Regions from separate parts of the Pseudodesulfovibrio halophilus DSM 5663 genome, predicted to be linked through region 1. Evidence: riboswitches for the same ligand, from Rfam matches in the RefSeq annotation. Region 1 holds a riboswitch; the other holds the start of a gene.
What was found. A riboswitch is a leader RNA that binds a small molecule or an ion and turns the genes downstream of it on or off. The one in region 1 is predicted to bind cobalamin.
Positions count from the first base shown of each region.

Region 1 (4,903 bases):
TCTCCGGAGCCGAGGTGGGGTGCCAGGGCGAGGTAGGCTCCGCGTGCGCTATGGCGTCGGCCGCCGCCACGCAGATCATGGGCGGCTCGGTGCGACAGATCGAATATGCGGCGGAGATGGGCCTTGAGCATCATCTCGGCCTGACCTGCGACCCGGTGGACGGCCTGGTCCAGATCCCCTGCATCGAACGCAACGCCTGCGCCTCGTCCCGCGCCCTCAGCCGCGCTCAGATGGCCTATCTCTCGGACGGACGTCATCGCATCCCATTCGACGAGGTGGTGCAGGTCATGAAGCAGACGGGCCACGATCTGCCGAGCCTCTACCGTGAGACCTCCACGGGAGGACTTGCCAAGGTATACGGCGACCGCATGAAAAACATTCAGGGTGGTTGCTGACCACCCTCCACCCATGTCCCGGACGGGGCTTCGTTTCGACGGAGCCCCGTCACTTTATCAGCCACGGATTTCACGCAAGGAACATCGCCATGTCCGACACCGCACGCCCGGCCAGCATTTTCAACGACGTCCTCGGCCCCGTCATGACCGGCCCATCCAGCTCCCACACCGCAGGTCCCACCCGCATCGGCAAGGCCGTGCGCGAGCTTGTGGGCGAGGACATCCTGCGCGCCACCATCGCCTTCAAGGAAGACGGAGCCTACCCCGCCACGTACAAGGGCCAGCGGACCGACATGGGGTTTGTCGGCGGCCTTCTCGGCTTCGGTCCCGAGCATGAACAACTCGTCGACGCCCTGCGCATCGCAACGGAACGCGGGCGGGACTACCGTTTCACCACGGAACCGCTGGACCTGCCGCATCCCAACGCCGCGCGCATCACCGCAACCGGCGTCAGCGGCCGCACACAGACCTTTCTTACAGTCTCCACCGGCGGCGGCATGTTCGAGATATGCGAAATCGACGGCCACCCCGTCTCCATTCGCGGCGATTTTTACGAAATGACCGCACAGTGTCCCGATCCGTCACGACAGGAAGAGCTTGAGGCCGAAGCGGAAGTCATCGGTGCTCGCCTCACCGCCGCAGATGGACCCAACGGGCTTTTCGTCCATTTTTCATCCGAATCCCCCTTCCCCCCTTCGCTGCTCAAGCTCGCAGGCGCCATGGATACCGAGGGCGAATGCCGCGTCTCCATCATGGAGCGCATCCTGCCGATGGGCGGTCGCTTCAAATATGACATGCCCTTCATGGACGCCGCAGGAGCGCTGAACGCTGCCCGTGCGGAAAAAATCAGCGCGGCGGAGCTGGCAATCCGCTACGAAGCGGCGGCCAGCGGCGCGAGTCGAAACGAAATCATGGAGCGCATGAAGGAGATCATCCGCTTCATGCGCGCTTCCGCTGAAACCGGACTGCGCGGCGGCCTGCCCAAAACCGGCTACATGGAGCCGATCGCGGCAGACATGGCCCTGAACGCACAGCAGACGAAGCTCGCCGACCTGGGCGTCATGAACCGGGGGATGCTCATTGCCACCGCCGTCATGGAGTGCAACAGCGCTGGCGGCATCGTTGTGGCCGCACCCACCGCAGGGTCCTGCGGGACGCTGCCCGCAGCGGTGCTTTCCGTCGCCGAATCGCTGGGGCTTTCCGAGGAGAAGCAGGCAGAGGCCATGCTCGCCGCCGGGCTTGTCGGGGTCTTCATCGCGCATCAGGCCACGTTTGCGGCCGAAACCTGCGCCTGTCAGGCAGAGATCGGCTCTTCGACTGCCATGGCCGCCGCCGCGGTTTCCCAGCTGCTGGGCGGCACGGCGGAGCAGTCCTTTGCCGCGGCCGGTCTGGCCCTTCAGAACGTCATGGGGCTGATCTGCGATCCCATCGGGGGGCTGGTGGAACTGCCCTGCGTCAACCGCAACTCCATGGCCGCCTCCAATGCAATTGTTTCCGCCAACATGGTCCTTTGCGGTTTTGATCCCGTGATCCCGCTCGACGAGGTCATCGTCGCCATGCGCGAAACCGGAAAGCTGCTCCCCTCAGAGCTGCGCTGCACCACGCGCGGCGGGCTGTGCATTACGCCCACCAGCCGCGCCATTCAGGATGAACTGAATCGGCAGGCTTGAGCACCAGACCCGTTTCAGCTGCCTCCAGAAAAATTTCACACGCGCGCGGTATATTTTTAGCCGTCTGTTTTGGGCAATTTTTATTGCCCGGAATTACGACGACCTAAGCCGACATCGCCCAAGAAGTTTTCATGACGGACAGTCAACCCCTTGCTTCGAAAAAGGGCTTGGGCTAGGTTCTTGCGCGTTCACGATGTCCTTCAGGTGGCCTACCGGTCGCAAAAGGGAATCCGGTGAAAATCCGGGGCGGTCCCGCCGCTGTAACCCCCTCCCTAAAGGGAAAGGAAAGGTCCATGAGCCACTGCTGCAAAGCGGGAAGGCGGGCCTGACGGGGAAAGCCAGAAAACCTGCCTGAAGCGTATCCAGCCCGAAGCGAAGCGCGGACTTTGCCGAGGGTCATGATTGGTTCATATAATAGAAAAACAGTTGCCGTGCCGTGTCGGTTCAGCCGTCCGCGCCGAAAGGGCAACCCTGCAAAACAGTCAAACGCCGTCCACCGTGGTCCGGCGTTTTCAGCTTTCCGCGAAGCGCTGTTTTCAAGAGAGACACATGCCGGTTCAGATTCTCAAACGCGACGGATGCCTCGAAACCTGGTCGACCAAACGGGTCGGCGAAGCCATCTTCAAAGCCCTCAAGGGCAGCGGCATCAAGGACCCCCTGCTTTCCACCCGGCTGGCCAAGAAGGTCGAGCAGAAGCTCCGGAACGTGGACGTTCCCGAGCAGGAAATGGTCCAGGACATGGTCCAGCAGGTTCTCATGGAAGCCCGCCTGTACAAGGTGGCGGAGCGCTACATCATCTACCGTGAGAAACGCCGCGAGATGCGCGCCCAGAACGAATCCTTCCTGAACATATCCGGAGTCACCGAAAGCTATCTCGACAACATCGACTGGCGGGTGAACGAAAACTCCAACATGGTCCACTCCTTTCAGGGCCTGATCCTGCACATGGCCGGATCGGTTCAGGCGAGGTACATGCTGGACAAATATCCCGAAGAAGTCCGTATGGCGCATACCCACGGATACTTCCACATCCACGACCTGTCCTTCGGGCTGGCTGGCTACTGCTCGGGCTGGAGCCTGCGTGACCTGCTGCTGGAGGGCTTCAATCTGCGCGACCGCTGCTCGTCCACCCCGGCCAAGCACTTTGACGCCGCCTGCGGACAGATCGTCAACTTCCTCGGCACGCTGCAGAACGAGTGGGCCGGAGCGCAGGCCTTCAACAACGTGGACACCTACCTCGCGCCATTCGTGCGCTACGACGGTCTGGACTTCCACACCGTGAAGCAGCAGATCCAGAAGCTGCTGCACAACCTGAACGCCACCTCACGCTGGGGCGGGCAGAGCCCGTTCACCAACTTCACATTCGACTTCGTGCCGCCGTCCCACATCGCCAACGAGCCGGTCATCATCGGCGGCGAGTTCCAGGACACCACCTACGGCGAATACGCCGAGGAAATGGCCATGATCAACCGGGCCTTCCTCGAAGTCATGCTCGAAGGCGACGCCGATGGCCGCATCTTCTCCTTCCCCATCCCCACGTACAACGTGACCGAGGACTTCCCCTGGGAGTCCGAGGAAGGCAAGCTGCTGCTGAAGATGACCGCCAAGTACGGCGCGCCCTACTTCCAGAACTTCATCAACTCGGACCTCAACCCCGAGGACGTGCGCTCCATGTGCTGCAGACTGCAGATGGACCTGCGCGAGATCCGCAAGAAAACCGGCGGCCTGTTCGGCGCGGGCGACCTCACCGGCTCCATCGGCGTGGTCACCCTGAACCTGCCCAAGCTGGCTTACCTCGCCCAGAACGAGGACGACTTCATCGACCTCATCACCGAATACGCGGAGATGGCCCGCGACTCGCTGGAGTACAAGCGCAAGGTCGTGGAACACAACCTTGAGGCGGGCATGTTCCCGTTCTCGCGCCGCTACCTGAAGAACGGCTTCAACGGCCACTTCTCCACCATCGGACTCATCGGCGGCCACGAGGCCTGCATGAACCTGCTCAAGAAGGGCGTGGACACCGATGCGGGCTGCAAACTCATGGAACGCGTGCTCAATCACCTGCGCCAGCTGGTTCTGGACTTCCAGGAACAGACCGGCCACCTGTACAACCTTGAAGCGACCCCGGGCGAGGGCACCTGCTACCGCCTCGCCAAGATTGACAGGGAGCTCTACTCCGACATCTACGCTTCGGGCGACGGCGTTCCCTACTACACCAACTCCACCCTGCTCCCGGTGGGCGTCACCCCGGACGTGTTCTTCGCTCTCGAGCATCAGGACAAGCTCCAGACGCTCTACAACGGCGGAACGGTGTTCCACACCTTCCTCGGCGAGGCAGCCCCGGACGAAGAGAGCGTGCGTCAGTTCCTGATCAAGGCCATGAGCAAGACCAAGATTCCCTACATCTCGGTCACGCCGACCTTCTCGGTATGCCGCGATCACGGCTACATCTACGGCGAGCACTTCTCCTGCCCCACCTGCGGCGACGAGACCGAAGTCTACACACGCGTTGTGGGCTACTACCGGCCGGTAAGCCGCTGGAACAAGGGCAAGCGCGAGGAATACAAGGAACGCACCGAATATACCATGAACAGCTTCTGCGACGCCTGCTAGCAGCCACGAATCATCATGATTCTCGACGCCAACCAGATAGCCGCCATCCAGCAGCGCAACGACGAGGAGCTGCGCAGGGGGAACCGGGCCACCCACGGGTACCCGGCCAACACCATTCAGAACCTGCTGCACACCGTCGAAGCGCTCAAGAAGGAGAAGCGCAAATGGAAAAAGCTGGCGCAGCAGCGAGGCAAGGCGCTCACGGAGATAGGCAGGCTCGCCGGT
Region 1 is NZ_JCANTV010000010.1:229,926-234,828, reverse strand. It holds gene BR24_RS07920 (L-serine ammonia-lyase) at 1-395, shown strand, start outside; gene BR24_RS07915 (L-serine ammonia-lyase, iron-sulfur-dependent, subunit alpha) at 485-2,065, shown strand; cobalamin riboswitch at 2,251-2,434, shown strand; gene BR24_RS07910 (ribonucleoside triphosphate reductase) at 2,615-4,678, shown strand; gene BR24_RS07905 (hypothetical protein) at 4,694-4,903, shown strand, end outside.

Region 2 (4,903 bases), on a different contig from region 1:
TTCAGGAGCTCATCCGCGAAGCCACCGAGGGCGGCGGCGCCGGAGACGCGGGCCCCGAGGCGGCCGGAGTCGATGTCGAGGAGAAGGACGGCGTGACCGTCATCCGCGTCAAGGACCGTCGGGTTCACTTCGAGCCGCACCGCAAGCCAATCACCAGCGCCATCATTCAGGCCGGGGCAGGCACGCCCATCCTCATGGACATGGGCGAGGTCCTGACCTTCAACTCATCCTCGTGGGAGGCCATTGCCGAGTTGGTGGGCATCTTCGACATTTCCGTCTGCTGTCTCTCCCCCTCGTGCAAGGACGTCTTCTACTCGTGGGCCTTCGACAAGACCATCGCGGCCTTCGATGACGAGCAGGCATTTTTCAAAGGGCGCGAACAGCGCCAATGAGGTAACGAATGCGCGACGGCATCCGCGAATGCATTGAGGAATTCGAGAAACGCATCCTTGAGGCCGAGCAGGGCAAGGCTCAGGTGGTCGAGGCCATGGATATGATGGGCCTGAGCCACATGAAAGTCTCGTCCGCTCAGGTCATCGCCCTGCTCGACATGCTCTCCGACGGCATCACACCGATCTCGCAGGAGATCGTCACGGCGATGCTCGGCGTGACCGAAGCGCAGAAAAAATTTCTGATGTCGCTGGCGGGCATTCTCGACCTCGGTGCAGTGGAGACCAAGAGCGAAGAGGATATCGCCGAAGCGCAGGAAGCCGCCACCCGCGAGGACGCCGAGGCCGAAGCCGCCGCGGCGGCCGCCATGGGCGGGGAAGAGGTTGCCCCCTCCGATACCGGCGAAAAGGCTGACACCTCCGGTAAGCCCGAAGCCGGCGCCGGGCAGGCCCCCTCGCAGCCCAAGGAGGAAAAGCAGGCGCAGCCGCAGGCCATTTCCTCCATCCGCGTCGCCACGGATCGTCTCGACCGCGTCATCGAGCACGTGGGCAAGCTCATGGTCACGTACGCGGTCATCGCCCAGAGCAGCGGCAAGAACGCCCAGAAGACCTCCGCCAGCCTGCGCGAACTGGACACGGTCATCAACAAGCTCCAGAACGAGGTGGACGCCATCCGGCTCGTGCCTCTCAAGCAGATTTTCATGCCCATGCACCGGCTGGTGAAGAGCCTCTCCCAGAAGATCGGGAAGAAGCTCGAATTCGTCATCAAGGGCGAAGAGCTGGCGCTGGACAAAACCATCGTGGAGAGCCTCAACGAGCCGCTGGTGCACCTCTTGCGCAACGCAGTGGACCACGGCCTCGAAACGCCTGAGGAGCGCGAGGCGGCCGGAAAGCCCGACACCGGCTCCGTTCAGCTTTCCGCGTGGCGCAAGGGCGAAGAGGCCTTCATCGAGGTCCGCGACGACGGCAAGGGCCTCGACCCCGAACGTATTCATGCCAAGGCCGTCGAAAAGGGCATCGCCGACCCGGACAAGGAATATTCCGACAAGGAAATCCTTCAGTTCGTACTGGAGTCCGGCTTCAGCACCGCAGCGGAAGTCACCGACGTTTCCGGTCGCGGCGTTGGCATGGACGCGGTGGTCAACGCCATCCGGGTGGGGCTCGACGGCGACATCCGCATCGACAGCGAGCTGGGCAAAGGAGCCACCTTCACCATCGTCATTCCGCTGGACCGCTCCGCCAACGAAGGCATCGTGGACGCCATCATTACCAGACTGGGCGACGACGTCTTCATCATTCCCAGCCGCGACGTGATGGAAATCTACGTGCCAACGCGACAGGAAGTGGTCGAACTTCCTGACGGCCGCGAGACCGTGGATGTGCGCGGCGAAGTCCACTCCCTGCTGCGCCTCGGCGATTATCTGGACATCGAACCCAAGGTGGACGACATCGAAAAGGCCCAGTGCGTGGTGGTCCGCGTGGGCGAATACAAGGCCGCCATCCTCGTGGACGAAGTGCTCAAGCAGCAACAGGTTGTCATCACCCGCTTCACGGTCCCCGTGGAGGAAGTGTTCCACCTGCCCATTCTCGGCTTCGGCATGATGGGCGAATCCGACGCGCTCGTGGTGGACACCGAGGAATTGCTCAACAGCGCCGGGGAAGTCGGCCGTCAGGCTTGACATCGGCCGCGCAATCTCCTTATTTCAAAACCGCTTCAGGTGTCCGTAAGGACTTGATAGGGAATCCCGTGAGAATCGGGAGCGGACCCGCCGCCGTGACCCCCGCGAATCCCGTCCCCGAGTGAGCCACTGGAATCCGTTCCGGGAAGGCCGGGACAGGGAGGGGCAGCCGGAAGACCTGCCGAAGCCTGTCTCTGGTTCAGCCGGACGGCAACGGGGCTTTTGTCCGTTCGGAACACTTCTCGGGAAGCAAGCCCCTTCCGGCCATCTCTTTGCCGGGGGGTCTTTTCTTTCCAACAACCAAGCCCCTCCATTCCATGGAGGCTTTCATGCGCATCGCATCCCTTGTTCTGGCTCTCTGCCTGCTTTTCCCAGCGGCCGCTCTCGCGGGCCACTCCCACGCCGAAGGTCCGGCAAAGAAGGCCATTGTGCTCGCCGCGTTCGGCACCAGCTACCCCGAGGCGCTGCAGTCCATCCTGACCATTCGCGACAAGGTCGTGCAGGCCTTTCCCGAAATCCCCGTGCGCCTCGCGTTCACCTCGGACATCATCCGCAGGAAATGGCAGAAACGCGCCAGCGACCCGCAGTGGAGCAAGGACCATCCCGAGATTCCGCGTGACGTGCTGCACGTCAAGCACCCGCTGGCGACAATCGCCGACCTGCAGAACGACGGCTATCGCGACATCACCGTCCAGTCCCTGCACGTCTTCGCAGGCGAGGAGTTTCACGACCTGATCACGCTCGTGTCCTCCCTGCGCTCCATCCGCTCCCTCAAGCCGCGGCACCGGCCCTTCCAGCGCCTGAATCTCGGCCGCCCGGCTCTGGGTATGCCCGGCGAGCAGCATCCCTATACCGAGGACATCGACGAAGCGGTCAAGGCGCTGGCATCGGACGTAAAGGAGGCCAGAGAAGCCAACGCCGCCCTGCTCTACATGGGTCACGGCAACGACTACTTCTCCACCGGCATCTACGCGGAATTCGCCGCCGCCATGCAGGCGGAATACGAGTATCCCGTCTTCGTGGGCTGCGTGGAAGGGTACCCCTCCTTCGACCACGTGCTGCCCAAGCTGCGCGAATCCGGCAAGGCCAACGTACTCATGAAGCCCTTCATGGTGGTCGCAGGAGACCACGCCTCCAACGACATGGCGGGCGACGAGGACGATTCGTGGAAAATCCTGCTCAAAAAGGCGGGCTACAAGGTCAGGACACAGCTTCGCGGCCTCGGATCCGTGGACGGCTGGGCCGACCTGTATGTAAAAAATCTCAAGCAGGCCATGGAGTAACGGGCAGACCGTGAATCAAAACGCATCGGCAGCGGTCCGGGCGGTGCTGCTTCCGGCGGCACTGGGCGCGGCCCTCGCACTGATCGCGGCGGCATCCCTTGTCATGGGCTTCGTCGACATCCCCGCGGGCGACGCCCTCGGGATCGCGCTGGGCCTGCCCGGATTCGAAGCCGCGCCACAGATCCGGGCCATCGTCATGGACGTCCGGCTGCCGCGCATCCTGACCTCGGCCGGGGCCGGTTTCGGCCTCGGCGTGGCAGGCGCAGTCTTTCAGGGCGTGCTGCTCAACCCGCTTGCCGACCCCTTCACCCTCGGGGTGTCCTCCGGGGCGGCCTTCGGGGCGGCGCTGTGCCTCGTGCTCGGGCTGAGCTTTCTCGGCCCGGCCACGCTGCCCGCCTTCGCCTTCGCCGGAGCCTGTCTCACGCTTCTGGCCGTACTGTTCATCGCACGCGGCGACCGCTCCCGGTCCCCGGCAACGCTGGTGCTGGCTGGCATCATCACGGCCTCCATCCTGTCAGCGGGACTGAGCTTCCTGAAATATCTCGCGGACGAGCGCGTCTCCGCCATCATCTTCTGGCTCATGGGCAGCTTTGCCGGCGCCGGATGGGACCGGGCCGCCATGGTCTGGGGCGCGGGCATCGCCGGACTGATCTGGTGCCTGTGGTTCGCACGCGACCTCAACGTCATGTCCCTCGGGGGCCGCTCGGCCGCATCACTTGGCGTGAACCCGGGGCGCGTCCGCCTCGCCCTGCTGAGCGGTGCGTCTCTCGTGAGCGCCGTCTGTGTGGCTTCGGCCGGGATAATCGGGTTCGTCGGCCTCGTGGTGCCGCATCTTGTCCGGCTCGCTTCCGGCCCGGACAACCGGGTGCTGCTGCCCGCATCAGGCCTTGCCGGAGCCGTGCTGCTGCTGGCCGCCGACACCCTGACCCGCGCCGTGCTGCCGCACGAGGTGCCCATCGGCGTTCTCACTGCCCTGATCGGCGGGCCCGTCTTCTGCTGGCTGTTCCGTCAGCGTCATGCCGGAGGCGTCCATGACTGACGCAATTCTCACCGCAGGCGGGCTTTGCTTCGCCCATGGCGAACGAAAGGTTATCGACAACCTTTCCATGCATCTCACAGCGGGCTGCCTCCACGTCATCGTCGGCCCCAACGGATCGGGCAAGTCAACCCTGCTGGACCTCATGGCAGGATACCGCACGCCCGATACCGGAGCTATCCAGCTTGACGGGCAACCCATTTCAGTTTTTTCGCCTGCCGAACGCGCAAGACATCTGGCCTACATGCCCCAGAACGAACATGCCGGGTTTGCCTACACCGTGCGCGAAACCGTCATGATGGGCCGCCACCCGCACATTCCGCGCTTCTCGCCCCCGTCGCCCGAAGACCGCGCCAAGGTGGACGACGCCCTCAGGGCCGTGGACATGACCGCTCTGGCCGACCGCCCCGCCACCGACCTCTCCGGAGGGGAACGGCAGCGCACCGCCCTTGCGCGCACGCTGGCGCAGGACGCACCGCTCATGCTGCTGGACGAACCGACAGCGAGCATGGACCC
Region 2 is NZ_JCANTV010000002.1:82,590-87,492, reverse strand. It holds gene BR24_RS00880 (Hpt domain-containing protein) at 1-392, shown strand, start outside; gene BR24_RS00875 (chemotaxis protein CheA) at 401-2,068, shown strand; cobalamin riboswitch at 2,088-2,268, shown strand; gene BR24_RS00870 (sirohydrochlorin cobaltochelatase) at 2,398-3,351, shown strand; gene BR24_RS00865 (FecCD family ABC transporter permease) at 3,362-4,390, shown strand; gene BR24_RS00860 (ABC transporter ATP-binding protein) at 4,383-4,903, shown strand, end outside.
Region 2: linked by a shared signal. The riboswitch ahead of BR24_RS00870 (sirohydrochlorin cobaltochelatase) and the one ahead of BR24_RS07910 (ribonucleoside triphosphate reductase) in region 1 are both predicted to bind cobalamin.